3 regions of the Janthinobacterium sp. PLB04 genome follow, and region 2 is predicted to be linked to each of the others. Evidence: predicted binding sites of a transcription regulator. Region 2 holds the regulator's gene; each other region holds the start of a gene.
The links. The regulator NrdR, encoded in region 2, represses ribonucleotide reductase genes. The targets are predictions, from matches to a motif close to CACNANATNTNGTG.
Positions count from the first base shown of each region.

Region 1: the regulator NrdR is predicted to act here: its motif matches at 1,772-1,785, upstream of LSO07_RS11530 (ribonucleoside triphosphate reductase).
Region 3: the regulator NrdR is predicted to act here: its motif matches at 3,507-3,520, upstream of LSO07_RS25870 (ribonucleoside-diphosphate reductase subunit alpha).

Region 1 is NZ_CP088968.1:2,592,821-2,602,396, reverse strand. It holds gene ubiV (ubiquinone anaerobic biosynthesis protein UbiV) at 1-88, opposite strand, end outside; gene ubiU (ubiquinone anaerobic biosynthesis protein UbiU) at 98-1,135, opposite strand; gene LSO07_RS11535 (hypothetical protein) at 1,298-1,708, shown strand; gene LSO07_RS11530 (ribonucleoside triphosphate reductase) at 1,832-3,580, shown strand; gene nrdD (anaerobic ribonucleoside-triphosphate reductase) at 3,577-3,777, shown strand; gene LSO07_RS11525 (anaerobic ribonucleoside-triphosphate reductase activating protein) at 3,767-4,474, shown strand; gene LSO07_RS11520 (Pls/PosA family non-ribosomal peptide synthetase) at 4,623-8,678, shown strand; gene LSO07_RS11515 (4'-phosphopantetheinyl transferase family protein) at 8,690-9,205, shown strand; gene LSO07_RS11510 (LysR family transcriptional regulator) at 9,404-9,576, shown strand, end outside.
Region 2 is NZ_CP088968.1:2,113,133-2,122,708, forward strand. It holds gene LSO07_RS09300 (ExbD/TolR family protein) at 1-183, opposite strand, end outside; gene tolQ (protein TolQ) at 199-888, opposite strand; gene ybgC (tol-pal system-associated acyl-CoA thioesterase) at 936-1,337, opposite strand; ZMP/ZTP riboswitch at 1,652-1,776, shown strand; gene glyA (serine hydroxymethyltransferase) at 1,888-3,135, shown strand; gene nrdR (transcriptional regulator NrdR) at 3,280-3,741, shown strand; gene pilV (type IV pilus modification protein PilV) at 3,971-4,540, shown strand; gene LSO07_RS09330 (PilW family protein) at 4,537-5,514, shown strand; gene LSO07_RS09335 (pilus assembly PilX family protein) at 5,599-6,183, shown strand; gene LSO07_RS09340 (pilus assembly protein) at 6,180-9,576, shown strand, end outside.
Region 3 is NZ_CP088968.1:5,844,319-5,853,894, reverse strand. It holds gene LSO07_RS25895 (ABC transporter substrate-binding protein) at 1-332, shown strand, start outside; gene LSO07_RS25890 (cytochrome C assembly family protein) at 562-1,365, shown strand; gene LSO07_RS25885 (PP0621 family protein) at 1,362-1,622, shown strand; gene LSO07_RS25880 (sigma 54-interacting transcriptional regulator) at 1,734-2,804, shown strand; gene ampD (1,6-anhydro-N-acetylmuramyl-L-alanine amidase AmpD) at 2,782-3,393, shown strand; gene LSO07_RS25870 (ribonucleoside-diphosphate reductase subunit alpha) at 3,785-6,748, shown strand; gene LSO07_RS25865 (ribonucleotide-diphosphate reductase subunit beta) at 6,867-8,018, shown strand; gene LSO07_RS25860 (SDR family oxidoreductase) at 8,104-8,880, opposite strand; gene LSO07_RS25855 (nuclear transport factor 2 family protein) at 8,877-9,206, opposite strand; gene LSO07_RS25850 (LysR family transcriptional regulator) at 9,328-9,576, shown strand, end outside.

The sequences.
Region 1 (9,576 bases), 480 kb from region 2:
CGGCGGTGCCGGCGATCTGCTGGTAAAACTCGAAGACGGTGGCGCGCGGCCAGTAGTACAGCAAGGGGCCCAGTGAAAGCTTCAGCATGTTCATCCTCTATTTCCAAGATCTGTGGTAAGCACCTAATGTGTGCTGCTGGCCTTCGGCCAGCTTGTCCATGGCCGCCATCCAGCCCGGCTTGACGGCGTAGCGCGCATTACCTTCGCGGCAGGCGTCGATCGCCTCGCGCCACACGCGCGTCACCTGCGCCACGTAGGCGGGGCTGCGCTGGCGTCCTTCGATCTTCACGGCCCGCACGCCCATGGCGATCAGTTGCGGCAGCAGCGCCAGGGTATTCAGGCTGGCCGGCTCCTCGATGGCGTAATACTCTTCGTCATTGACTTCGAAACGGCCCTTGCACAGGGTGGGATAGCTGGCGTTTTCGCCGGGCGCATAGCGGTCGATCAGCACGCCGTTCAGGCGCGATTCGAGGCCGTTCGGCGTTTCCAGCCAACGCACGGATTTCGCCGGCGAGCACACGCCATGGGTATTCGGCGCCTCGCCCGTCGCATACGACGACAGCGCGCAGCGCCCTTCGACCATCACGCACAGGGAGCCGAAGCCGAAGACCTCGATCTCGACTTCCGTCTTGGCGATCAGTTGCTCCACCTGCGCCATCGACAGCACGCGCGGCAGCACGGCGCGGGCGATGCCGAAGTGCTCATGGTAAAAATTGATGGCCTCGTAGTTGGTGGCCGAGCCCTGCACGGACAGGTGCAGGCGCAGCTGCGGGTGATGCTCACTTGCGTAGGCCATCAGGCCCGGATCGGCCACGATCATGGCGTCGATGCCGGCCTGCGCGGCGCGGTCGATGGCGCTGCGCCACACGGCCCAGTTGTGCGGCTGCGGATAGGTATTCAGCGCCAGCAGCACCTTGCGCCCATATTGGTGGGCGTAGCGCACGCCCTCGGCGATGGCCTTCTCGTCGAAATTGAGGCCGGCGAAATTGCGCGCATTGGTGGCGTCGCGAAAGCCCAGGTAAACGGTGTCGGCGCCATTGTCGACGGCTGCTTTCAAGGCGGGCAGGCTGCCGGCGGGGCAGACCAGTTCCAGCGGTCCGGCCACGCGGGTGGCGGTGGTTGATTCAAGCATCATGATATTCACAGTCCTGTATCGGCTCAGGGTGCAGACTATAGCCCCGCCCATGCTGCCCAGTCCTTGACGCAGGTGAAGGAATGCATGCATGGCTGGCGCGCGTTCAACTTGCTTGACCTGGCTGTAAAATGCCCCACTTTTCTCCCTCTTCGACTGCCCGCCATGCCCCGCAAACCGCTGCTGATCTTCCTGCTCACCCTGTTCCTCACCGTGCTGCAAGTGCAGTGGGCCGCGCCCGCCGACGGCTATGTCGAAGAAAAGCTCTCCATCCTGTCGCCCGAGATACTGGGCGCGTATCCGGGCGTGCTGCTGCTGTTCCTGCAAGCCGTCTTCGCGCGCCGCGCCATGCCGGTGCCGCGCCAGACCGCCATCAGCACGGGCCTGCTGGCCGTCTACTGGCTGCTGGCGAACTACGTCACCTTCGATATCCGCGTCGCCAGCTGGAGCACCTTCTCGCCGCTGGAAATCTGGGCGCACGTGCTGCCCGCCTCCGTCATCAGCATCGCCGTCTGCGCCGCCGCGTACTTTGGCCTGAGCTGCTTCATCCTGCGCCAGGGCCGCGCGAAAAAGTAAACGGGGGCGCTTTTTTCACCTGCATCAAGGATTCGTCACGCAACAGCACGCGCCCTTTGACGCCACTATATTTAGTGATTAATCTCCATAAAAACACCGCATGTTGTGTTTATTGGAGGTTTCATGACGACAAATGCAGTTTCCCCCACACGCGGCCAAGTCGATGTCGCCGCGTCCATCAATGAATACCTGGAGCGGCGCGACTGGCGTGTCAACGCCAACGCCAACCAGGGCTACTCGCTGGGCGGCCTGATACTCAACGTGTCGGGCAAGGTCATCGCCAACTACTGGCTGGACCAGGTCTATCCGCCGGAAGTGGGCGCGGCGCACCGCGAAGCGGCGCTGCACATCCACGACCTCGACATGCTGGCCGGCTATTGCGCCGGCTGGTCGCTGCGCACCCTGCTGCACGAAGGCTTGAATGGCGTGCCGGGCAAGATCGAATCAGGTCCGCCCAAGCACATGTCGAGCGCCATCGGCCAGATCGTCAATTTTCTCGGCACCCTGCAAAACGAGTGGGCCGGCGCGCAGGCGTTCAGCTCCTTCGACACCTACATGGCACCCTACATCCGCAAGGACAGCCTGCGCTACGAAGACGTGCGCCAGTACATGCAGGAGCTGATCTTCAACCTCAACGTGCCATCGCGCTGGGGCACGCAGACGCCGTTCACCAACCTCACCTTCGACTGGGCCTGCCCGGACGACCTGCGCGAGCAGATTCCCGTCATCGCCGGCCAGGAGATGGATTTCAGCTATGGCGAGCTGCAGGTGGAGATGGACATGATCAACCGCGCCTACATCGAGATCATGATGGCGGGCGATGCCAAGGGCAGAGTCTTCACCTTCCCCATCCCCACCTATAACATCACCGAGGATTTCGACTGGCATAGCGAAAACGCCGAACGCCTGTTCGAGATGACGGCCCGCTACGGCCTGCCCTACTTCCAGAACTTCATCAATTCGGAACTCAAGCCGAACATGATCCGCTCCATGTGCTGCCGCTTGCAGCTGGACTTGCGCGAACTGCTGAAACGGGGCAACGGCCTGTTCGGTTCCGCCGAGCAGACGGGTTCCCTGGGCGTGGTGACGATCAACTGCGCGCGCCTGGGCCACCGATGGCGCGGCGACGAGCCAGCCCTGATGGCGGACCTGGACCGCCTGCTGGAACTGGGCAAGACCAGCCTGGAAATCAAGCGCCGCACCATCGAGGAACTGATGCAGCAAGGCCTGTTCCCGTACACGAAGCGCTACCTTGGCACACTGCGCAACCACTTCTCCACCCTGGGCGTGAACGGCATCAACGAAATGATCCGCAATTTCAGCGGCGACGCCCATGACATCACGAGTCCCGAGGGCCATGCGCTGGCCGTGCGCCTGCTCGACCACGTGCGCGCCCGCATGGTGCAATTCCAGGAAGAGACGGGCCATATGTACAACCTGGAAGCGACGCCGGCCGAAGGCACGACCTACCGCTTCGCCCGCGAAGACCGCAAGCGCTTCCCCGCCATCCTGCAGGCGGGCACGGTCGACAACCCGTACTACACGAATTCGTCGCAGCTGCCCGTCGGCCATACGGACGACCCGTTCGAGGCGCTGGAATTGCAGGACGCGCTGCAGCGCAAGTACACGGGCGGCACGGTGCTGCACCTGTACATGACGGAAGCGCTGTCGGACGCGAATGCCTGCCGCGAGCTGGTGAAACGCGCCCTGAGCCGCTTCTCGCTGCCCTACATCACGGTCACGCCCACGTTTTCCATCTGCCCGCGCCACGGCTACCTGGCCGGCAAACATGAATTCTGTCCCACCTGCGACGCGGAACTGATCGCGCGCAAGCAGTCCGATCTCGCTCACCCACTCAAGGAAACGCCATGAACGCACGTCCCGACTTCACTCCCGCCATCACCCTGCTCGACACCGAACGCCAGCGCTGCGAAATCTGGACCCGCGTGATGGGCTATCACCGCCCCGTCGCCTCGTTCAACATCGGCAAGCAGGGCGAATTCCACGAGCGCCAGTACTTTACGGAAGCGAGCGCCCGGGTTGGCCAGCCCGCCTGCCATGGCGGCTGATTTGAAAGTGGGCGGCCTGACGCCCTTTTCCGCCACCGACTACCCTGGCAAGCTGGCGGCCGTGGTGTTCGTGCAGGGCTGCCCCTGGCGTTGCGGCTATTGCCACAATCCTCACCTGCAGGCGCGCACGCCGGAAGGCGCCATGCCCTGGCACGACGTGTTGACCTGGCTGCGCCGCCGCATAGGCCTGGTCGACGCCGTCGTCTTCAGCGGCGGCGAAGCGTGCATGGACCCGGCGCTGGGGCGGGCCATGCAGGACGTCAGGGAACTGGGGTTCGGCATCGGCCTGCACACGGCCTGCATCTATCCGCAGCGCCTGCAGGAAGTGCTGCCCCTGGTCGACTGGGTCGGCTTCGACATCAAGGCGCCGTTTGCCGACTATCGTCATGTGACCCGCGTGGCCGGCAGCGGCGACCCGGCGCGCGCCTGCCTGGACGCCATCCTCGCCAGCGGCGTCGCCTACGAATGCCGCACCACCACCCACCCGGATCTGCTGCCGGACGAGCAGTTGCTGTCCCTGGCCACCACCCTGGCCGCGAAAGGCGTCGACAACTACGTGCTGCAGCAATTCCGCGCCGAAGGCTGCGCGGACGCGGCGCTGTCCGGCCGCCCCCTGCACGGCTATCCGGCGGCGCATACCTTGGCGCAAATCGGCGCCATGTTTCCGCGATTTACATTCCGTAATCATGGCGGTTGATCCTGCCGCCACATAATTGCTGAAAGCTCTACAAAATTCCCCGTTCTGCAACGCTGAAATGTCTTGCGTGCTGTAATGTATCAACTGTGCCGCGCGCCATGCGCAGCCCATCAGATTCTTCACTCCGCATTACAGATAAGCGTCATCCATGAACGATTTCACCGCAGTCAGCCCAGGCACTCCCTCCACCCACGCCGACATCCTGTACGGCCCGCCGCGACCGGATCTGCTGCGCGAGGAAGTGCTGGCCGACCTGCTGGAAGCGACGGCACGCCGCTGCCCGCAGCAAATCGCCCTGATCGATGGCGCGCGCCGCATCACGTATGCGGAACTCGATGCGCAGGCGGGCCTGGCGGCGTCGCGCCTGGTGGCGGCCGGCGTCAAGCCGGGCGACATCGTGGGCCTGTGGCTGCCACGCGGCGCCCATCTGCTGCTGATGCAGGCGGCCATCGCCAAGGCGGGCGCCGCCTGGCTGCCCGTCGATGAAGACACGCCCGTCGAGCGCCTGCAAGTGTGCCTCGATGATGCCAGCGGTGCCGGCGTCGTCAGCTGCCAGCAGTTCGCGCCTCGCCTGTTTGATGCCGGCGTCCAGCGTCCCGTGTGGACGGCGGAAAGCCTGCTGGCGCCCGCCGCGCCGAGCGAAGTGCTGCCCGCGCGCGGCGCCGTGCTGCCCGAACACCCGGCCTATGTGATCTACACCTCCGGCTCCACGGGCAAACCGAAGGGCATCCTGATCAATCAACGCAGCATCTGCCACTTCCTGCGCAGCGAAAACGCCGTGCTGGAAGTGACGCAAGACGACACCGTCTACCAGGGCTTTTCCGTCGCCTTCGACATGTCGTTCGAGGAAATCTGGATCGCCTACCTGGTGGGCGCCACCCTGTGGCTGGGCCCCAAGGATATCTCGGGCGACCCTGAAGCCTTGCCGCGCGCGCTGGCCGAAAACAAGGTCACCGTGCTGCACGCCGTGCCGACCCTGCTGGCCCTGTTCGCCGAGGAAGTGCCGAGCCTGCGCCTGATCAACCTGGGCGGCGAGATGTGCCCCGAGTCCCTGGTCGAGCGCTGGTCGCGCCCTGGCCGCGCCATGTTCAACACCTATGGCCCCACGGAGGCGACCGTCTCGTGCAGCCTGGCGCGGTTGCGGCCCGGCGAACCGGTGACCATCGGCACGCCGCTGCCCAACTACGGCTTGCTGGTGCTGCAGGTGGCCGAAGCGGGAGAAAACCGTCCCCTGGCCCTGCTGCCAAGGGGCGAGACGGGAGAATTGTGCATCATCGGCCCCGGCCTGGCCGAGGGCTACCTGGGCCGGCCCGACCTGACGGTGGAAAAATTCCTGCCCAATCCATGGGCGGCCAGCGACGATGATGCGCGCCTGTACCGCACGGGCGACCTGGCGCGCATCGATGCCGACGGCCAGGTGCTGTGCCTGGGCCGCGCCGACGACCAGGTGAAAATTCGCGGCTTCCGCGTGGAGCTGGGCGAGATCGAAGCCGTGCTGGCGCAGCAGCCGGGCGTGGGCACGGTGGCCGTGTTGCTGCGCAAGGATGACGGCATCGACCAACTGGTGGCCTACATCGTCGGCAGCGAGGAGGCGTCCGAGGACGCCCTGGCGGCAAAGACCCTGCGCGCGGCCCTGAACCTGCATTTGCCACCCTACATGGTGCCGGGCCGTTTTGAATTGCTGCCGCTGATGCCGCGCCTGACCTCGGGAAAAATCGACAGGAAGGACTTGAAGGCCATGCCATTGTCCGCGCCGCCGGCAGGCGAGGCAGGCGAATCGGACGTGCCGGAAACGCCGGCCGAAGCGGCCCTGTTCGCGGCCCTGGCCAAGCTGTTCCCGGGCCAGGCGATTTTGCGCCAGCTGGACTTTTTCAGCGACCTCGGTGGCCACTCCTTCCTGGCCGCGCGCCTGGCCTCCGCCCTGCGCGCGGATCCGGCCTACGCCCACATGACGGTGCGCGACATTTACCAGAACCGGCAGATCGACAAGATCGCCGCCGTCTTGAGCGAGGCGCCCGCGCTGGCCACGCCGGAGGCGGAGTGGACGCCGCCGTCCACCCTGAAGCGCTGGATCTGCGGCGCCGCGCAGGCGGCAGCCGTGCCTGGCCTCGTCACCCTGCGCATGGCGCAGTGGATGGCGCCCTTCTTCACCTACCACTTCTTCACGGGCGACACGGGAGATACCGTGCCGCGCGCCATCGCCGCCTCGATCGGCGTGTTCCTGCTGGCGACCCTGGCCGAATTTGCCATTGCGATTGCCGGCAAGTGGCTGATCGCCGGACGTTTGAAACCGGGCAGCTATCCGCTGTGGGGCGTCACGTATTACCGCTGGTGGCTGGCCGACCGCCTGGTCGAATCGGCGCCCGCCTACCTGCTCAGCGGCTCGTCCCTGAATAGCTGGTGGCTGCGCGCGCTCGGCGCGAAAGTGGGCAAGGAAGTCGTCATCGGTTCGATGACCCTGCGCGCGCCCGACCTGCTGTCCATCGGCGACAACGTCAGCGTGGGCAATGCCGTCAACTTTGAAAACGCCAGGGTCGAGCGGGGCCGCCTGTTGCTGGGCCAGATCCGCATCGACGACGATGCCTGCATCAGCTCTTACGCTATCATGGAAGGCAATACCAGCGTGGGCGCGTTCGGCCACCTGGAGGGCCAGTCAGCGCTGGCCGATGGCGCGGCGGTACCCGCCGGACGCGTGTACACGGGTTCCCCCGCGCGCGACATAGGCGCGTTTGACGTTGCCAGCCAGCCGCCGCGCCCCGCCGTCTCGCGCCTGCGCCTGACGGGCGAAACCGTGTTCTTCTGCTTCGGCATGGTCTTGATCGCCGTGCTGTTCTTCATGCCCGTCTTCCCCAGCTTCGTGCTGATCGACTGGTTCGACGAGCGCGAAATGATGCCGTGGCTGCAGGGACGCGACGTGACGACCCAGCTGGCCCGCTACTTCCTGCTGGCCTTCCCCGCCAGCGCCGTGCTGATCGTGCTCACGGCCCTGCTGTCGGCCGCCATCCGCTGGGGTGCGCTGCCCCGCTTGAAGCCGGGCAGCTCGCCCGTGCACAGCAATATCTATTGCGCCAAGTGGCTGGTCAGCCATATCCAGGAATCGAGCCTGAACGTGCTGCACGGCATCTACGCCACCGTGTACGCGCCATACTGGTACCGCCTGCTGGGCGCCAAGGTGGGCAAGGGCGCCGAGATTTCCACGGCGCTGGGCGTGGTGCCCGACATGCTGACCCTGGGCGACGACACCTTCATCGCCGACGCCGTCATGCTGGGCGACGAACAGATCGACGGCGGCTGGATGACCATGCGCCCCACCGTCATCTCGCACCGCAGCTTCGTCGGCAATGGCAGCTACATCCCGGATGGCACCACGCTGCCCGAACACGTGCTGATCGGCGTGCACACGCATGCGCCGCGCAATGAGCAGATGCACAGTGGCGACACCTGGCTGGGCTCCCCGCCCATGCATTTGCCCGCGCGCGAGCAAGTCAGCGGCTTTGCCGAGCACCTGACCTTCAAGCCATCCTTGCTGCGCCGCCTGGGCCGCAGCCTGATCGAAGCGTTCCGCATCGTCGCGCCGCACGCGGTGGTGATCGCCGTCGGCTACACCCTGGTGCTGGACGTGATGCCGATCGCGGGGGCGGGACGCTGGGGCGAAGTGGTGGGCGACCTGGCGATTGCCGGCCTGGCCTACGGCATCGGCAATTTCCTGGTGGTCGTGCTGTTCAAGTGGCTGCTGCTGGGACGCTACCGCAAGCACGCAGCGCCCATGTGGACGCCGTTCGTGTGGATTTCGGAAGGCGTGACCAACCTGTACGAAGGCATCGCCGTACCCAACTTCATGCGCTACCTGCGCGGCACGCCGTGGCTGCCGCTGGCCTTCCGCCTGTTCGGCTGCAAGATCGGCCGCGGCGTCTACATGGATACGACCGACATCACGGAATTCGACTGCGTGCACATCGGCGATTACAGCGAATTGAACGCGCTGACCTGCCCGCAAACGCATTTGTTCGAAGACCGCGTGATGAAGATCGACCATGTGGAAATCGGCCAGCGCGTCTACATGGGCCCGCGCAGCTCCGTGCTGTACAGCGCCAAGGTAGGCGACAACGCGCGCCTGGGACCGTTGACCCTGGTGATGAAGGGCGAGCACATCCCCGCCGGCAGCAACTGGGCCGGCTGCCCGGCGGCGCCGCTGCGCAGCTGATGGATGATAAGGTGCTCTTCTCAAGAGACGGTGTGCTGGTGATCGGCATCGCCGCCGTGCTGCCGCGCGCCGAAGCCCGGTGGCGCATCCGCGCCGCCGTGCGCGAGGCGGCGGCCCGCTGGCTGGATGTCAGTATCGGGGCGATTTCGGTGGCATCGACGCCGGGCACCCCTCCCCGCTTGCTGCTGGCCGGAAGCACGGCCAGCCTGTCGTTCAGCCATGACGAGGGAATCTCGCTGGCCGCCATCGGCCTGCATGGCCCTGTCGGCATCGACGTGATGCGGGTGCAGGAGATTCCCGACTGGTTTGAGCTGGCGCGCGACTATCTGGGGCCGCAGGTGGCTGGTGAACTGAGCGCCTGCTCCGCCGACCAGCGCCCGTTGACCCTGGCGCAGGCGTGGACGGCGCGCGAGGCGGCGCTCAAGCGTGCGGGCTTGCCACTGACGGAGTGGAACGGGGTAGCACCGGCTTGCCGCTTGCACGCCTTTGCGTTGCCGGCGCCGCATGTGGCGACCCTGGCATATTAGTCTTCCTTCCCTTTGCCAGCTCCGCCGATCTGGACGAAAATCAGTTTTACGATAATACTGACGAGCAATCCCAGTACCCCGATCAATTCCAGCATGGCCATTCCTTTGCAGTGACAGCAGACCAGCCCACTGTAACGCGAACCCCGGGGCCAGGCTAATATCAAATCAGGCAGTCTCCGATCTCGAAAAGGCATACGATTGATTTCCATCAGACAGTTCCGCTATTTTGTCGAAGTCGTCGATGCGGGCAGCTACTCGCGCGCGGCGGAAAAGCTGTACATCGCGCAGTCGGCCCTGAGCCGGCAAATCAAGGAGCTGGAAGGTGAAGTACAGGCCCTGCTGCTCACGCGCGACGCGCGCCATATCGAACT
Region 2 (9,576 bases):
CGGTTTGGCCGACTTTTCCGCGTTGGGCAAGTTCACCACGCTGGGATTGTTCGACGACGGCATCACCATGAAAATGATCAGCAGTACCAGCATCACGTCGATATACGGCACGACGTTGATCTCGGACTTGAACTTGCGGCCACGGCCACCGCGCATGCCGCCGCTATTGAATGAGGAACCCATGGACGCTGCTCCCTCTTAGCGCGACTGGCGCTGCAGGATGTTGGAGAATTCCTCGACGAAGCTTTCGAAGCGGATCGCCAGACGGTCGATGTCATGCGAAAAACGGTTGTAGGCGACGACGGCGGGAATGGCCGCGAACAGGCCGATGGCGGTGGCGATCAGCGCTTCGGCGATGCCGGGCGCGACGGCGGCCAGGGTGGCTTGCTGTACGTTGGCCAGGCCGCGGAAGGCGTTCATGATGCCCCAGACGGTGCCGAGCAGACCGATGTACGGCGAGACGGAGCCGACGGAAGCGAGGAAGGCCAGGTGCGATTCGAGCACGTCCATTTCACGCTGAAACGCGGCGCGCATGGCGCGGCGTGCGCCGTCGAGCACGGCGCCCACGTCCAGCGCTTCGCGCGAACCGTAGGAAGCCTTGCCCTTGATGAATTCGCCCATGCCGGCGTCGAAGATGCGGGCCAGCGCGCCGCTCTGGTCGCGGTTGCCGCTGGCGTTCTGGTGCAGCGCATGCAGGTTGCCGCCGGCCCAGAAGCTGCGTTCGAATTCGATGGTTTGCTTGCGCGCCTGGCGCACGGCAAACATCTTGCGGAAAATGTAGGTCCAGCTGGTCAGGGAAATCAGCAGCAGCAGGGCCATGATCAGTTGCACGATCAAATGGGCATTGGAGATGAGCGCGAGGAAAGAAAGATCTTGTGTAACGTTCATTGGCTGGCAGTCTGTTGGGTGAATTGTCCGGGAGTGGCGGGTAGGGCTCAGGCGGCGCGCATGCGGGCCGCGACTGCATCAGGCACGGCGCGCGGGCGCAGTGCCGAATCGACGCAGCCGATCTTGACGCGGGCCGTATTGAGCAGGCGGTCGCCGCACCAGGCTTGTTGCAGGAAAACGATGGAGGCGCGCCCCATTTTTTCTATGCTTAAGGTTAATCTTACCGTGTCATCGAGCCTGGCTGGCGCATGATAGTCGGCGTTGACGCTTTTGACAACGAACATTGCATCGTGCTGCTCCAGCAATTCCTGCTGGCCCACGTCGATGGCGCGCAGCCATTCGGTACGCGCGCGTTCGAAGAATTTCAGGTAATTTGCGTAATAGACGATGCCGCCGGCGTCGGTGTCTTCATAGTAGACACGTACGTTCCAGGTAAAGACTGAAGGCATGTTTATTGCGCCAGTAGTGAGATTGAGCAACATTTTACGCGATTTTTCTTCTTGTGACTGTGGGCGCTTGCTGGAAAGCCATGCAAAAGCTGCATATAAGTTGCACCGCAGCATTGTAAATCCGGCGTGTGCAATGGCAAGCCTCGTAACATACGCTTACATGCCATGGCCAGGTTTAAGTTCAGCTTAAAAGCCGCAGTCATGCCCGGGGCAGCTTGTGGCCGCACCCTGGCAGGGGTGGCGCGCGGCGATTATAGCCGCACGGTTGCATTCCTTGCTCAATTTGGGCACTTAACTTACAATTTGTCTTCCATTACGTCTCACGTGACTGGCGAAAAGTCGGGCGATCTCCATGAATGGCGATCGGCAAACCGGCGAAAGGTGGGCATCCACCGGGAAACGTGAGATTTTTCATCAGCCGTTCGCCTGGGTAGCCACTATGGAAAAGCACGAAGAGGCTGCCTGTCCAATGTTGTTATTCACTTAACGCCGGCTCCCCTCATTCGATCCAACCTGCCAGTACAAGCACCCTCATACTTGGAGTTTTTACATGTTTGCAAAAGATCACAACCTCGCCAACGTCGATCCTGAATTGTTCGCCGTCATCCAAAAAGAGAATACGCGCCAGCACGACCACATCGAACTGATCGCGTCGGAGAACTACACGTCGCCAGCCGTAATGGAAGCGCAAGGCTCGCAGCTGACGAATAAATATGCCGAAGGCTACCCAGGCAAGCGCTACTACGGTGGCTGCGAATACGTCGATGTGGCCGAGCAACTGGCCATCGACCGCGTGAAACAGCTGTTCGGCGCCGAATGCGCGAACGTGCAGCCGAATTCCGGCTCGCAGGCGAACCAGGGCGTGTTCTTCGCCATGCTGAAACCAGGCGACCTGATCATGGGTATGTCGCTGGCCGAAGGCGGCCACCTGACCCACGGCATGCCGCTGAACATGTCCGGCAAATGGTTTGACGTCGTCTCCTACGGCTTGACGGCGGAAGAAGACATCGACTACGAGGCAATGGAGCGCCTGGCCCGCGAACGCAAGCCGAAACTGATCATCGCTGGCGCGTCGGCGTTCTCGAAAAAGATCGACTTCGAACGCTTCAGCAAGATCGCCAAGGAAGTTGGCGCGTATTTCATGGTCGACATGGCCCACTACGCCGGCCTGATCGCCGCCGGCCTGTACCCGAACCCGGTGCCGTTCGCCGACTTCGTCACCTCGACCACGCATAAATCCCTGCGCGGCCCGCGCGGCGGCATCATCCTGATGAAGGCCGAACACGAAAAAGCCATCAACTCGGCCATCTTCCCTGGCATCCAGGGCGGCCCGCTGATGCACGTGATCGCCGGCAAGGCCGTCGCCTTCAAGGAAGCGCTGAGCCCTGAATTCGTCGAATACCAGAAGCAAGTGATCAAGAACGCCGACGTGCTGGCGAAAACCCTGATCAAGCGCGGCCTGCGCATCGTGTCTGGCGGCACCGAATCGCACGTCATGCTGGTCGACCTGCGCGCCAAGAACCTGACGGGCAAGGAAGCCGAAGCCATCCTCGGTTCCGCGCACATCACCTGCAACAAGAACGGCATCCCGAACGACCCGCAAAAGCCATTCGTCACCTCGGGCATCCGCCTGGGCAGCCCGGCGATGACGACGCGCGGTTTCAAGGAAGCGCAAGCGGAAGAAGTGGGCAACCTGATCGCCGACGTGCTGGACAATCCGCATGACGCCGCCACCATCGAGCGCGTGAAAGCGGCCGTGAAAGTGCTGGCCGACGCGCACCCTGTGTACGCTGCATAATTATTTGTCCAGAATGTGTCATACGGAGTAAGATTCTGTATGACACATTCCAGTCGTGCCCAAGGGCGCCCGGAGTGATTCGGGCGCCCTTTGTACAAGGGCGGCGATTTCCCGTAATTATTACTATAAAGTTGTAGCCAGCCCATGAAATGTCCATTTTGCCAGCACGGCGACACCCAGGTTCTCGATACGCGCGTATCGGAGGAAGGGGATGCCATTCGGCGCCGCCGCCGCTGCGGCAAATGCGACAAGCGTTTTACCACGTACGAGCGCATTGAACTTATCATGCCGGCCGTCGTCAAAAAGAATGGCAGCCGGACGGAGTTCGCTGCGGATAAGTTGCGCGGCAGTTTGATGCTGGCCTTGCGCAAGCGTCCCGTCGCGGCCGCCTCCGTGGATACGGCCATCGCGTCCATCCAGGAAAAACTGTTGACCAGCGGCTTGCGCGAAGTCGATTCCGGCTATATCGGCGAACTCGTCATGCAAGAATTGAAGCGCCTGGACAAGATCGCCTACATCCGCTTCGCCTCCGTTTACAAGAACTTCGAAGACCTGGCCGAGTTCCAGGATGCGATTGCCGAAGTGGGACAGGCACGCAAGCCCTGACGTTCACTTCGCCGACAACGGGGCTACTCATGCGCCCCGTTTTCACCACGCCAGCGTTCGGCTGGCAAGCGGCCTGATCAATTCAACGCAGTTCTTCTCACCTTATCGCTGTCCTGTTTGCGCTAGCGCAGATCCGGTTTTTTGCGCGCGCCTATCTTGTAGCTGGGCCGCGTGTTCTTGCGACTCTTTCTGCGGAAGGGAGTAGCGCATGCGCAATGGCGGTCGCACTATGTTTCCTGCGGGTGGCAGCAGCCTCGTCGAGGTGCTCGTGTCGCTGCTGCTGTTGGCGCTGGGCCTGCTCGGTGCCAGCATCCTGCAACTGAACGCCCTGCGCGCGCGCCATGAGTCGGCGTTGTTGTCGGCGGGCGTGCAACTGGCCGCCGGCATGGCCGAGCGCATGCGTGCAAACAGCGTGCTCATGAATGGACCCGATGCGGGCAATCCCTACCTGAACGTGGCGTACGCGGCGGCGGACGGCGTCGACGCTGGCGGCGGTGCGCCGGACTGCTTCGGTGCCGCCGCCTGCGGTGCGGCTGAACTGGCGCAATTCGATATCGCCGAATGGAAGCAACGGCTGTATGCGGCCTTGCCCGGCGCGCGTCTGCACATTTGCCGGGACCTCGCCGCGTGGGACGCCGCTGCCGAGGGTTTGCACTGGGCTTGCAGCGGCGGCAAGGGGGCGCCCATCGTCATCAAGCTGGGCTGGCGCGCCCGTCTGCCCGATGGCTCGTCCGCGGAGAATGCGGCAGGCGAGTCGCTGCCCAGGCTGGCATTCCAGCTGGGCGGAGGCGGGGCATGAACCGCGTGCCTGCCGCGTGGCGCCGGCATCGTGGCATGAGCTTGGTGGAATTGCTGGTGGCCCTATCGCTCGGTGCGCTGTTGATGTTGGCGGCCAGTAGCGTGTTGCTGGCGGCCAGCGGCAGCTATGGCGACCAGTCCGCCAGCGCGCGGCTGGATGACAACGGCCGCTATGCGCTCGATACCATCGCCCGCGCCGTGCGCCAGACGGCGTACGTGAACTGGGATAGCAGCGCCGCGCCCGTCGCCCATGCCGATGACGACAGCGCCAATGTGGCCGGGCTCGACGCGCGCAGCCTGGGCAAGAACAGCGAAGGCATCAGCGGCGCGCTGCCCGGCGCCCTGCATGGCAGCGATGTGCTGGCCTTGCGCTATTACGGCGCCGGCAAGGAAGAGGGCGGCGACGGTTCCGTGCTCAATTGCGCGGGTTTTGGCGTGGGCGCCGCGCAAACGGAGGCGCAGCGGGGCTGGAGCATTTTCTATGTGGCGCAGGGCGCCGATGGCGAGGGCGAGCTACGCTGCAAATACCGTGGCGCGAACGGCTGGGGCGCGGACGCCATCATCCGCGGCGTCGATGCTTTCCAGGTGCTGTATGGCCTCGACACGGATACGCCTGCCGACGGCGTGGCGAACCGCTATATCAACGCCAGCGCGCTCGACGCCTACGATGCGGCGCTGGTGCTGGTTGGCGCGGACGCGGCCGCGCGTCAGCGCGATTTTCACCGGCGCACGCACTGGAAGCGCGTGGCCAGCGTGCGCGTGGCGCTGCTATTGCATGGCGAGGCGGGCCAGGCGGACAAGATGGCGGAACTGGGGCCGGCGCAGTTCGATCTGTTCGGCAAGGCGTATGCCGAGGCGCACGGCGCCGGGGACACGGGCGTGCGCATTGCGCGCGCGTCCTTGCCCGCCGCAACGCGCTCCCGGCTGCGGCAACTGGCGCAGACGAGCATCATGCTGCGCAACGGGCCGGCCTAGGCGGGCGGCGCGATGGTTGGCGCGGGCGTCCGCTGTTGCTTATCTTGTCGTGCACTTCGTGAGCGCCGCGGCGGCGCCACCCTCGTGTATGTGCTGTGCCTGCTGGTGATCATCTTGTTGCTGGGCATATCGGCGGCGCAGATGGCCTTGCAGGGCGAAAAGGCGGCACGGGGCGAGCGCGACAGGCAGATCGCGTTTCAGGCGGCGGAGGAGGCATTGGTGGATGCGCAGAACGATATCGAAGGCTTGCCCGGCGCACCGGGGCGCAGCAGCCTCTTCGCACCAGGCAGTGCGGCAGGGTTTGCGGACGGCTGCGGCGAAGGGGGAATACTGGGCCTGTGCCTGCCGGCAGCCCCGGGTGCGCCGGCACTCTGGCTGAGCACGGACCTGGATGGTGACGCAGGGGGCAGCCGCACCGTGCCGTATGGCCAATTTACGGGCGCCGTCATGCAGACAGGGCAGGGTTTCCTGCCATCGCGCCGGCCCCGCTACCTTATCGAACTGCTGCCGTTTCACCCGCCCGGCGCGCAGGCCACTGCAGTGGCCAGTGGTCTGGCCACGGAAAGCTATGTGTACCGCATCACGGCCATCGGTTTTGGCGCGCAGGAAAGCACGCAAGTCGTGCTGCAAAGTTACTACCGCAAGCAGGCGGCTGGAGCGGGGCCATGAGGGCTTTGCCGTCCGCTTTCTCATCCGCGCTGCGCTGCTCCGGCTGGGCCTGGCTGCTGGGGGCTGGCCTGATTTGCAGTAGTGTCCTTGCCGCCGCTCCCCCGGTGGCGCTGGCGCGGGCCGACGCGGGCTTGCACGGCGCCAGGGTGCCGCCGAATCTGCTGCTCAACCTGTCCCTTACGCACGCTGCCGCCGCTGCCGCACATGGCGGCGACTATGCGCCGCAGCGCGAGTACCTCGGTTACTTCCATGCCCGCATGTGCTACAGCTATCCGTATCGCAGCAAGGACGGCGTCATGCTGCCGGACTTGCGCGTAGCGATCGCTTACTTCTCCGTGCTGAAACCGGCGGATGCGCTGCACGGCTGCGGCGGAGACAGTTTCAGCGGCAACTTTCTCAACTGGGCCAGTGCCAGCATGCTCGACATCGTGCGCTATGCGCTGACGGGCGGCGACCGCGTCATCGACGAGGTGCGCAAGACGGTGCTGCAGCGCGCCTATTTGCCCGATGCCGACAGCCCCATCGACTTTTTTGCCCACCCCGTCTTTTTCCCGCGCAAGGTCTTGCAGACTGGCGTGGCGGCGGCGACACCGTTTGCGTTGGCGCAACTGGCCATCGTTTCTTGCCGTAATCGCCTGTTGTTCGGCGACGCCAGTTTGCCTCCGGGCGGCAATTGCGACGCGCCTGGGGCCGCCGCCACGCACGGCGTGTTCCTCGCGCGCGTGCGCGTGTGCGACGCTGATGAGGGGCCGCTGCGCGACGACTTGTGCCTGGCGTATGGCAAGAACTACAAGCCGGTGGGCGCCGTGCAGCGCCATGGCGGCAGGGTGCGCGTGGGCGTGTTTGGCCATTTGAACGGCCTGCCTGTAAGCGCCGGCGCCGTGTATGGCGGCGTGCTGCGCGCGCCGCTGGCCCACGTGGGACAGCAGCGCTGGATGGCGCCCGACTTTATGCCGCAAGACAATGCTGGCGCCGAGTGGCATCCCGCCACTGGCGTGTATGCGGTTCAAGCTGCGGCCCAAGGCGCGAGCCCTGGCGGCGGGGTGACCGCTTACATCAATGGCCTGGGCCGCGGCAACGCCGGGCATCCCGGTGCGTACGCCAGCGCGGCACCGCTGGCTGAATTGCTGTACGAATCGCTGCGCTATCTGCAGGGGCGGCAAGCGAGCGCCGTCGTGCCACCCGCTACGGCACCGCCTGCCATCGACGACGGCTTGCCGGTCGTGACGCAATGGAGTGACCCGCAAACGGCCAGTTGCCAGCGTCACATCGTCGTCAGTTTCGGCGATGCGGGCATGGCGGGCGACCGCTACGTGCCCGGCAACGTTCCGGCGACTCCCGCATCAAACGGCGACCGCGCCCGCGCGCCGGACAGTTTTGCGCCGCCCCCGTTCGATGTCATGGCCTGGACGCATGCGGTGGGCAGCCTGGAAAACGGTGGGGCGCAAGGCAATCCCGCGCCACGGCCCGAACTGGCGGCACTGGAATTGCTGGCCGAGGGGGCGGGCGGCGCCAGCTACCATGCGGCAGGACTGGCCTACTGGTCGCATGTGCAGGCCCTGCGTCCCGGCGGCAAGAGCGACGGCATGGCGAAGGTCGAGCACTATGCGGGCGACTTGCGCCAGGGCGACCCGGCCGACACTCCCGCCGCTACGCCCTTGTTATTGGCGGCCAAGTATGGCGGCTTTCTCGATGCTAATGGCGATGCCAACCCCTTCAAGAGCGCGACTGGCAGCGCGCTGAGCGAGTGGAGCCTGGATGGCCGCTGGCCCGCCCATTACCTGCCCGGCAGCGACCCGGCCGCCCTGATCGGGGGACTGCGCGCAGCCTTTGCGGCCGCCGACAAGGGTAGCTTGCCGGCGACGCTCGCCGGGCCGGCCCTGATGGCGCTGGCCAGCGGCACGGAAGAGGCATACTGGTTCCAGACGCAGATGCGCCTGGCCGATGGCAGCATGACCTTGTCGCGCACCGCATTTACCGTGGGGGGCGATGGCGCACTGCTTCCCGGCAAGCCATGGTGGCGCACGGGCGGGCAGGAGCAGGTCGCGCCAGATGGAACGCCGGCGGTTTTGCGTCCCGTCTACACGCTCGACGCCAAGGGCACCTTGATGCCGCTGGCCTGGAAGCGGCTCGATACGGAGCAGCGCGGCGCATTCGACGGCGGTGATGGAAGAGGGGAAGCGCGCCTGGCGTATCTGCTGGGCCAGCGCACGCATGAGGTAGGCCAGCCGGGCGGCTTCCTGCGCCGCCGCACGAGCAGCCTGGGCGCCGCGCCGCATGGCAATTTGCTGTACGTGGGCGCACCGGGGCTGGGCATGCCGGGGGCAGGCTATGGCTTGCACCGCAAGGCGCTGCTGCAGCGGCGCAAAATGCTGTACCTGGGCGCCAACGATGGCTTGCTGCATGCCTACGATGCGCGCACGGGCAGCGAATTGTTTGCCTATCTGCCGCAAGCGCTGCTGCACCTTGCGCCAGCCGCTGCGAGTACTCACTACAGCCCCGGCCCCCTGCTCGATGGTGCGGCGGCCACGGCGGAAGTGCTGGCGCTGGGGCATTGGAAGACGGTACTGGTATCGGGCATGGGCGGCGGGGCACAAGGCGTGTTTGCGCTCGACATCACGGATCCGGCCCGCTTCGCGCAAGACGGAGCGCTGTGGGAGTTTACGGACCGTGACGACAGGCTGCTGGGCAACGTGCGCGCGCCGCCCAGCTTTGCCCGCATCAACATGGGCGGCAAGGAGGGCGCGCCAGCCTACCGCGATTTTGCCATCGTCGCCAGCGGCTATAACAACCATGTGGATGATGGCAAGGACACGACGGCGCCCGCATCGGCCGCCGCCATTTTCCTGCTGGCGCTGGACAAGGCGCCCGGCACGCCCTGGGTGTTGGGAAGTAATTACTTTCGCCTCAAGGTGCCTGTGGCCAGCGGTGGTGGTGGCGATGGCGGCCATGACGCTGATGCGGGCGCGAACGCGGGCGCTGACGCCATGCCCCACGCGCTGGGTCCGCCCGTCGTGGTGCCGGGCGGCGACGGCGCGCTGGCTTATCTATATGCGGGCGATCTGCAGGGCAATATCTGGCGCCTTGACATGGCTGGCGGGCCGCCGTGGAAAGAGGGGGCGGGACGCAAGCTCGTCTTTGTCGCGCGCGATGCGCAGGGCAGGCGCCAGCCCGTGACGCAGCAGCTGAACGTGGCCTACGCGCCCGGTGGCGGCTATCTGCTGCTGTTCGGCACGGGCAAACTGGTCGAAGCGGCCGATACCTGGCCTGCCGCCTTTTTGTCGCAATCGTTTTACGCCGTGCACGACGATTTGCGGGAGTCGTCTCCCACGCGCAGCCGGGCTGATTTGGAACAGCGCAGCCTGGGCGAGGCGGTGGGCGGCGTGCGCGTCG
Region 3 (9,576 bases), 2.7 Mb from region 2:
TGACGGAAAAGTTCTACAAGGAGCGCCGTCCCGTGGCGGAAAAATTCATGCGCTGCTTCGTCGAAGCCACCAAGACCTTTATCGACAACAAGGCGACGGCAGAAAAGTATGTGCGCGAAGTGGTGTTCCGGGGCCAGATCACGAAAGATGACTTCGACGACGCGATCAGCAATTCGCCGTATTCGTATGACATCTCGCCCGAGCATATCCAGATCACCACGGACGTGATGGTGAAAACGGGCGTGGGCCGCATGACGAAACCACCCGTGGCCAAGGACTGGGTCAAGACCGACTTGCTGGAGCAGGCGAAAAAGAGCCTGAACGTGAAGTAAACCGGATATTGGCAATGCCCGATGGCCCGCTTAAGCGGGCCATCATTTTTTTGCGGCATACTAATATATAGAGGTAGCGTGAAAGATTGCCGAAATCTTGAGGGTGCGCCACCCCGTCATGCCTCAGGCGCGATATCATGGCAGGCTTGCGGCATTGGATGGCGGCGTCGTGCCTGTCACCGGGCTGTCGCCTGAATCGCGCTTGTCGGCTATGGTGTAAACTTAAACTATGCAGATCTATTTCTTTTTCATCGCCGCCCTGTTGTACGCGGCGTGCGCGGTGCTTCCCTCGTCCCGTGCCCGGCTCATTGCCGGCCTGACCGGCGTTGCCTGGCTGGCGCACGCCGCCACCTTGTGGTTCGACCTGATGGCGCCGGGCACCTTGCGCTTCGGTTTTTCCGCCATGCTGTCGGCCGCGCTGTGGGTCTCGGTGGGCGCCTACTGGATAGAGAACCGCAATTTCAGCCTGGACGGACTGCGCCGCATGGTCATGCCCAGCGCCGTCCTCGCCATCGGCCTGGCCTGGGCCTTTCCTGGCAGCCAGGTCAACATGGAAGGCAAGTCGGCCGTCTTCGGCTGGCATATTGCCGTGGCCGTGCTTGCCTACAGCACCTTGACGATTGCCGCCTTCCACGCCGTGCTGATGGCGCTGCAGGAATCGCGTTTGCATACGCGCAGCGAAAGCCGCGGCTTCATCGGCACGGCGCTGGACCAGTTGCCAGCCCTGCTGACGATGGAAAAACTGCTGTTCCGCATGATCGGCCTGGGCTTCATCCTGCTGAGCCTGACCGTGCTGTCGGGTATCGTGTTTTCCGAACAACTATTTGGCAAGGCCCTGAACTGGGATCACAAATCCGTGTTTACCATGCTGTCGTGGCTGTTGTTTGCCGCGCTGCTGGCAGGCCGCCGCTTTCGCGGCTGGCGCGGCAAAACGGCCCTGAGTTTTACCCTGGCCGGTTTCGCCACCTTGCTGCTGGCCTATGTCGGCAGCCGTTTTGTACTGGAAGTGGTTTTACACCGAGGATTCGCATGACACGTGTTTTATTCTGGCTGGCGCTGGTATTCCTGGTGCTGTTTGCTATCCGCAGCAAGATCCGGAGCATGCAGCAACGGGCCCGCGCGCAGCAGCAACAGCAGCCGAATCCGTTTGCGCCGCCGGGCCGGCCGCAGGAATTGCCTGATGCCGAACTGATGCTGTGCTGCGCCCATTGCGGCGTGTACTACCCGGCCTCCGAAAACGTGCAGGCCAAGGGCCACGATTACTGCAGCCACGCGCACGCCACCTTGTAAGGGCGTGCCGGCGCGCGTTGCTCATCCGTATCGTAACGGCCTCCGGCATCCGTCCGGCGTAGCATCTGCAGCAGGCGGTTCGTCGCCGCCATTGCAGAAAGGCGCGCTCCCATGTCCCGTCCCAGCCCCAGTCCGCAGACCGTCACCGCCGCCGGCATGCCGCCGGCGCCGCAACTGAGCGGCAACTCGCTGCCCATGCAGGCGCTGCGCGCGCAGATCGGCCGCATCGCCCGCTGTGGCGCGCCGGTGGCCATCCGCGGCGAATCGGGCACGGGCAAGGAACTGGCGGCGCGCGCCATCCATGCGCAGGGCGCGCGCGCCAGCTTCCCGTTTATCGCCGTCAACTGTGGCGCCATTCCCGAAGCGCTGATGGAAGCGGAATTCTTCGGCTGCCGCCCGGGCGCCTATACGGGCGCGCTGCACGAACGCCAGGGCTTGTTCCAGGCAGCCCACGGCGGCAGCCTGCTGCTCGACGAAGTCGACGACCTGCCGCTGGCCATGCAGGTGAAACTGTTGCGCGTGCTGCAGGAGCGCCGCGTGCGCAAGCTGGGCGGCAGTACTGACGAGGCCGTCGACGTGCGCATCCTGTGCGCCAGCCAGCATGGCCTGGGGCGCGGCGTGGCGGCCGGCACGTTTCGCCAGGACCTGTTTTACCGCCTGAATGTGATCGAGCTGGCACTGCCGCCGCTGCGCGAACGGCGCGGCGATCTGCAGGTATTATGTGAGGTGATCCTCGCGCGCCTGTCGCCGCGCCGGGCCGTGAGCCTGGCGCCGCCCGTGCTGGCGGCCCTGGCCGCGTATGCGTTTCCCGGCAATGTGCGCGAACTGGAAAACGTGCTGGAGCGGGCGCTGGCCTTTGCCGACGGCGGCGTGATCGCGCTCGAGGGGCTGGCCTTGCCGCCGGCGGTGGGCAGCATGCCGTCGCGGGCGCCGCCGGCCTTGCCGGAGCGGCAACTGTGCCTGCCCGGCATGGCGGCGTATGGCGTGCCCCCCGTCTTGCCGCTGGACATGTATTTGCGCCAGGCCGAGCGCGACATGATCATGCTGGCGCTGGTGCAGGCGCGCTACCACCGCGCGCGGGCGGCGCGCCAACTGGGCCTGAGCGTGCGCCAGTTGCGTTACCGCATGCAGAAATTGACGATACAGGAAGCCCTATTTGATGAGCGCATGGACGATAGATGAAGACGGCTGGTGCGATGGCGCGCTGCGCTATGACTCCCAATACTACGATGCGCGACCGGACGGCGCGCAAGTCGATTTGCTGGTGATCCATAACATCAGCTTGCCGGGCGGCCACTTTGGCGGACCGCATGTGTCGGACTTGTTTACGGGCCGGGTAGATTATAATGCCGATCCTTCTTTCGCCGACCTGCGTGGCTTGCAAGTCTCGGCGCACTTTTTTGTGCGGCGCGATGGTGCGTTGCTGCAATATGTTTCTGCTGATAAACGTGCCTGGCATGCCGGCGCGTCCACCTTCGAGGGACGTCCGCAGTGCAATGGCTATTCCATCGGTATCGAAATGGAAGGCGCGGACGATGTGCCCTTTCAGCGGCGGCAATACCATGTCCTGGCGGCGCTGACGGTGGCGCTGGCGGCGCGCTACGGGCTGTCCCAGGTGCGCGGCCACGAGCATATCGCGCCGGGAAGGAAGACGGATCCGGGACCGTTTTTTGACTGGCATTTTTACCAAGTATGCTGGCTGGAAACCTTGCGCGGGCAGCCTGCGTTAGCGCTTACTTCGCGGGGATTGGGCTTTCCATCCATGCCCTGAAAAGTCAACCGAAATCGTATAAGAAAAGACAAAAAATTACGCTGGCGGATGCCGGAAAACTATTGCATCACCCTTCGATGGGTACTACAATTAGTGCAGAAGTTGGATGTAAAGACTATATCTAGTGCCATCACAGACGTTTTCAGAATTATTGTCAAAGCTATCCGGATTGCTGATAAAGCACTGGAACTGGCGGTTTATCACCCTTGATCGTGTTTCGCGCCAGCCGGGCAGTGCGGTGTGGCGAGATGGATACTGACCTGTTTTATGCACTATGAATTTACTATTTAGCAACAAATACCTGAAGAAACCCTGACCATCGGGCGTTCTATTCAACAACACACGCGGCAGCAAAACTGCAGGCTGACTTTAGCTGACAACGGGAGCTTCAATGCAATCACCACAAGATATTTCCATCCATCCAACGCCAGTATCGCCAGCGCCAGGCGCGGCCAACAGTGTGGCGAGCACGGGCGCGGCATTGGGCGACTATCGCATCATCCGCCGCAACGGCGCGGTGGTGGCATTTGAGCCTTCGAAGATCGCCATCGCCATGACTAAGGCGTTTTTGGCCGTTAACGGCGGCCAGGGCGCAGCCTCGGCACGCATCCGCGAACTGGTGGAACAACTGACCGACGGCGTCGTCGCCGCGCTGGTGCGCCGCCATCCGGGCGGCGGCACCTTCCATATCGAAGACGTGCAAGACCAGGTGGAACTGTCGCTGATGCGTTCGGGCGAACACGACGTGGCGCGTGCCTACGTGCTGTACCGCGCCAAGCACATGGAAGAGCGCCGCCTGCAGAAGGAAGCGCAAGGCGCCTCCGCGCAAGTCACCGCGCCCCAGCTGAACGTCACCGACAACGGCGTGCGCCGCCTGCTGGACATGCAGGAAGTGCGCGACCTGATCAACGCCGCCTGCGCCGGCCTGGAAAAGCACGTCGATGCCGACGCCATCCTGGCTGAAACAGTGAAAAACCTGTACGACGGCGTGCCCGTCGAAGAGCTGCACAAGTCGGCCATTCTGGCGGCGCGCGCGCTGATGGAAAAAGACCCGGCCTACAGCCAGGTCACGGCCCGCATCCTGCTGCACACGGTGCGCAAGGAAGTGTTCGGCAAGGAAGTGCCGCAAGCGGCCGCTGCCGCCGAATACCTGACGTATTTCCCGCAATACATCGCCAAGGGCATCGCCGCCGAGCTGCTGAACCCGGTACTCGCCAGCTTCGACCTGGAACGCCTGGCCAAAGCCATCGTGGCCGACCGCGACTTGCAATTCGGCTACATCGGCCTGCAAACCCTGTATGACCGCTACTTCCTGCACATCCAGGACGTGCGCATCGAAATGCCGCAAGCGTTCTACATGCGCGTGGCCATGGGCCTGGCGCTGAACGAGGCGGACCGCGAAGCGCGCGCCATCGAGTTCTACAGCCTGCTGTCCTCGTTCGACTTCATGAGCTCGACGCCGACCCTGTTCAACTCGGGCACCCTGCGCTCGCAGCTGTCGTCGTGCTACCTGAGCACCGTCTCGGATGACCTGGAAGGCATCTACGACGCCATCAAGGACAACGCGCTGCTGGCCAAGTTTGCCGGCGGCCTGGGTAACGACTGGACGCCAGTGCGCGCCCTGGGCGCCCACATCAAGGGCACCAACGGCAAGTCGCAAGGCGTGGTGCCGTTCCTGAAGGTGGTGAATGACACGGCCGTGGCAGTCAACCAGGGCGGCAAGCGCAAGGGCGCCGTCTGCGCCTACCTGGAAACCTGGCACATGGATATCGAGGAATTCCTCGACCTGCGCAAGAACACGGGCGACGACCGCCGCCGCACGCACGACATGAACACGGCGAACTGGATTCCCGACATGTTCATGAAGCGCGTCATGGAAAAAGGCGAATGGACCCTGTTCTCGCCGTCGGACACGCCAGACTTGCACGACAAGGTCGGCAAGGCTTTTGAACAGGCTTACCTGGGCTATGAAGCCAAGGCCGCCGCCGGCGAAATCCGTGTCTTCAAGAAAATCCAGGCGCTGGACCTGTGGCGCAAGATGCTGTCGATGCTGTTTGAAACGGGCCACCCATGGATCACGTTCAAGGACCCTTGCAACATCCGCAGCCCGCAGTCGCACGTCGGCGTCGTCCACAGCTCGAACCTGTGCACGGAAATCACCCTGAACACCAGCAGCGATGAAATCGCCGTCTGCAACCTCGGTTCCGTGAACATGCCGGCGCACATGAAGGAAGGCAAGCTCGATCACGTCAAGCTGGCCAAGACCGTGCGTACCGCCATGCGCATGCTCGACAACGTCATCGACATCAATTACTACGCCGTCGACAAGGCGCGCAATTCGAACATGCGCCACCGTCCGGTCGGCATGGGCGTGATGGGCTTCCAGGACTGCCTGCACATGATGCGCATCCCGTTCGCCTCGGACGCCGCCGTGTCGTTTGCCGACACCTCGATGGAAGCCGTCTGCTACTACGCCTACCTGGCGTCGACGGAACTGGCCGAAGAGCGCGGCCGCTATGAATCGTATGCCGGTTCGCTGTGGGACCGTGGCATCCTGCCGCAAGACTCGGTCAAACTGCTGGCCGAAGAGCGCGGCGGTTACCTGGAAGTCGATTCCTCGTCGGCCATGGACTGGACCCCGGTGCGCGAACGCATCGCCAAGTTCGGCATGCGCAACTCGAATTGCGTGGCGATCGCCCCGACGGCGACGATTTCGAACATCATCGGCGTCTCGGCCTGTATCGAGCCGACGTTCCAGAACCTGTACGTGAAATCGAACCTGTCGGGCGAATTCACCGAAATCAACGGCTACCTGGTGCGCGACCTGAAGGCGCGCGACCTGTGGGATGAAGTCATGATCTCCGACCTGAAGTACTTCGACGGCTCGCTGGTGAAGATCGACCGCATCCCGCAAGACCTGCGCGATATCTATGCCACCGCCTTTGAAGTGTCGCCAAGCTGGCTGGTGGAAGCGGCTTCGCGTCGCCAGAAGTGGATCGACCAGGCCCAGTCGCTGAACATCTACATGGCTGGCGCATCGGGCAAGAAACTGGACGAAACCTACAAGCTGGCATGGCTGCGTGGCCTGAAGACCACCTACTACCTGCGTACCATCGCCGCTACCCACATGGAGAAATCGACCTCCAAGACGGGCGCCCTGAACGCCGTGGCAGTCGATGGCGGCATGTCGGCCAGCGCCCAAAGTGCACAAACCAGCGCCCAGGCAGCCGTTGTGGCGGCAGCAGCAGTGGCCGTGGCGCCGGTAGTGGCAGCGGCAGCGGACGACGCCGATGGCGAAGCCTGCTACCTGCGTCCGGGTGACGATGGCTTCGAGGAATGCGAAGCCTGCCAGTAAGATTTTAGTTGTCAGCCCGGCACGGCCGGGCTGATTCAATGTTGTCAATGTCCGCATTGTCCGATACAACGGGCCTGTTGCGGATCGCCGGCTCGCCGGCATGGAAAGGAAGAAGAATATGTCGTTGTCTTGGGATGATGAAACCACGTCGGCAGCTGTGCCGCGTCCGGCGCAGCAAGCGCCACTGGGAAATACCGAATTGAACCTGCCGGCAGGTGCCGAGCCGTCCGAAGCGAACGCCGAGCAAGTGGCGCGCCGCGTGAATGCCGACGACAAGCGCATCATCAACGGCAAGACGGACGTCAACCAGCTGGTGCCGTTCAAGTACAAATGGGCGTGGGACAAATACCTGGCCGGCTGCGCCAACCACTGGATGCCGCAGGAAGTCAACATGCAGCGCGATATCGAGCTGTGGAAGAACCCGAATGGCCTGACGGACGACGAGCGCCGCCTGGTCAAGCGCAACCTGGGCTTCTTCGTGACGGCCGACTCGCTGGCCGCCAACAACATCGTGCTGGGCACCTACCGCCACATCACGGCGCCGGAATGCCGCCAGTACCTGCTGCGCCAGGCGTTCGAGGAAGCGATCCACACGCATGCCTACCAGTACATCGTCGAATCGCTGGGTCTGGACGAAGGCGAGATCTTCAACGCCTACAACGAAGTCAAGTCGATCCGCGACAAGGATGAATTCCTGATCCCGTTCATCAACACCCTGACCGATCCGGCGTTCACGACCGGCACGGTGGAAAACGACCAGAAGCTGCTGAAGTCCCTGATCGTCTTTGCCTGCCTGATGGAAGGCCTGTTCTTCTACGTCGGCTTCACGCAGATCCTGGCGCTGGGCCGCCAGAACAAGATGATGGGCGCTGCCGAGCAGTACCAGTACATCCTGCGCGATGAATCGATGCATTGCAACTTTGGCATCGACCTGATCAACACGATCAAGATGGAAAACCCGCAGCTGTGGACAGCCGCCTTCCGCGAAGAGATCAAGGACCTGTTCATGAAGGCCGTGGAACTGGAATACGCGTACGCGGAAGACACCATGCCGCGCGGCGTGCTGGGTCTGAATGCGCCGATGTTCAAGGGCTATCTGCGCTTCATCGCCAACCGCCGCGCGCAGCAGATCGGCATCGAGCCGCTGTTCGCCCAGGAGGAAAATCCATTCCCATGGATGAGCGAGATGATCGACATGAAGAAGGAACGCAACTTCTTCGAGACGCGCGTGACGGAATACCAGACCGGCGGCGCGCTGAACTGGGAATAAGCCAGCCGATAGCGTTACCAGTCATGTCACAAAGGCCTCGCGGATGCGGGGCCTTTTGCCATGTGGAGCGCTTGTTGCAGCGGGCTTAGACGGTCGGGATGGTGCCGCCGTCGATCACATACTCGGCGCCGTGGATCGACGCGGCGCGGTCCGAGGCCAGAAAGGCAACCAGTTCGGCCACTTCTTCCGGCTTGCCCGGGCGGCCGATGGGAATGCCGCCCAGCGTCTGCATCAGCTTCTGGCGGGCCGCATCTTCGGTGATGCCGGCGTGGCCGGCCCAGCGCCGTATCATCGCGTGGGCCGCCGTGGTTTCGATGAAGCCCGGCGAGACGGTATTGATGCGGATGCCCTGCGGGCCGAATTCCTTCGACAACCCCTTGCTGTAGTTGCTCAGCGCAGCCTTGGCGGCCGCATACGCCAGCGTCGACTCGTACAGCGGCAGGCTGCGCTGGATCGACGAGATGTGGATGATCACCCCGTATTGGCGTGCCACCATCGCCGGCAGCAGGGCGCGGTCGAGGCGCACGGCGGCAAGCAGGTTGCCATCGAGCGCGTCTTGCCAGGCATCGTCGTCCAGGGCCAGTGCGCCGCCGCCCGCGGCCGTCGAACCGCCCACGTTATTGATCAGGATATCGACCCCGCCCAGGCTGGCCAGCGCTTCCCGGATCAGCGTGTCGGTTCCCGCGCGGGTACGCAGGTCGGCCGCGATGAAATGCACGCCGGCCGGCAAGCTGCCGCTGGCGGCGCGCGCCGTGGTCGCCACGCGCGCGCCGCGCTCGAGCATCAGTTTCAGCGTCGCCTCGCCCATGCCCTTGGTGCCGCCCGTGATCAGCACGCGCTTGTCCTTGAAATCGGTATTCATGCGCTGATCTCCAGGGTCTGGATGCGGTTGCTGGCGAGCGTGAAGGCAAAGCGCAGCTCCAGCGGACTGCCGGGGAAACTGCCACTGACGCTGCTGGTGACCACGCAGCGTGCGCCCCGGGTGTCGGCCGAGGTGGGGCTGACGGTGGCGCCGTACTGCTTGCTGCCAGCTTCCTTCCAGGCCTTGATGGCGGCATGGCCCGCGTGCGCATGGCCGTCGTCATGCACGACGCCATCGGCTGCGAAGCACTGCGCCACGGCGTTGCTATCGTGATGGTTTTCAGCGGTAAAGTAGTCGCCGACGATTGCCGGCATGAGGAGAGACATGGTGCTTCCTTTTGGGGGGAGGTAGGGAGCGACCATCATATGGCGTTCAATTGCAGAGAAATAGTACAGCAGCGGCGATAGGCTTTAAACTTCAGGTTCATTATTGGCTGCGTGAGCGCGCATGAAAAATAACTCTCTCGATGGTATCCGTACCTTTCTCGCGGTCGCCGAGCGCAAAAGTTTCAGCGCCGCGGCACTGCAGCTTGGCGTGACGGTGACGGCCGTCAGCAAGGCGGTCAAGGTGATGGAGCGCCAGCATGGCGTGCTGCTCTTCAAGCGCAATACGCGCAATGTCGCCTTCACCGAAGCCGGTGCGGGCCTGTACGCCAGCCTGGCCGGCGCTACCCGGCAGATCGATGACGCCTTCGCG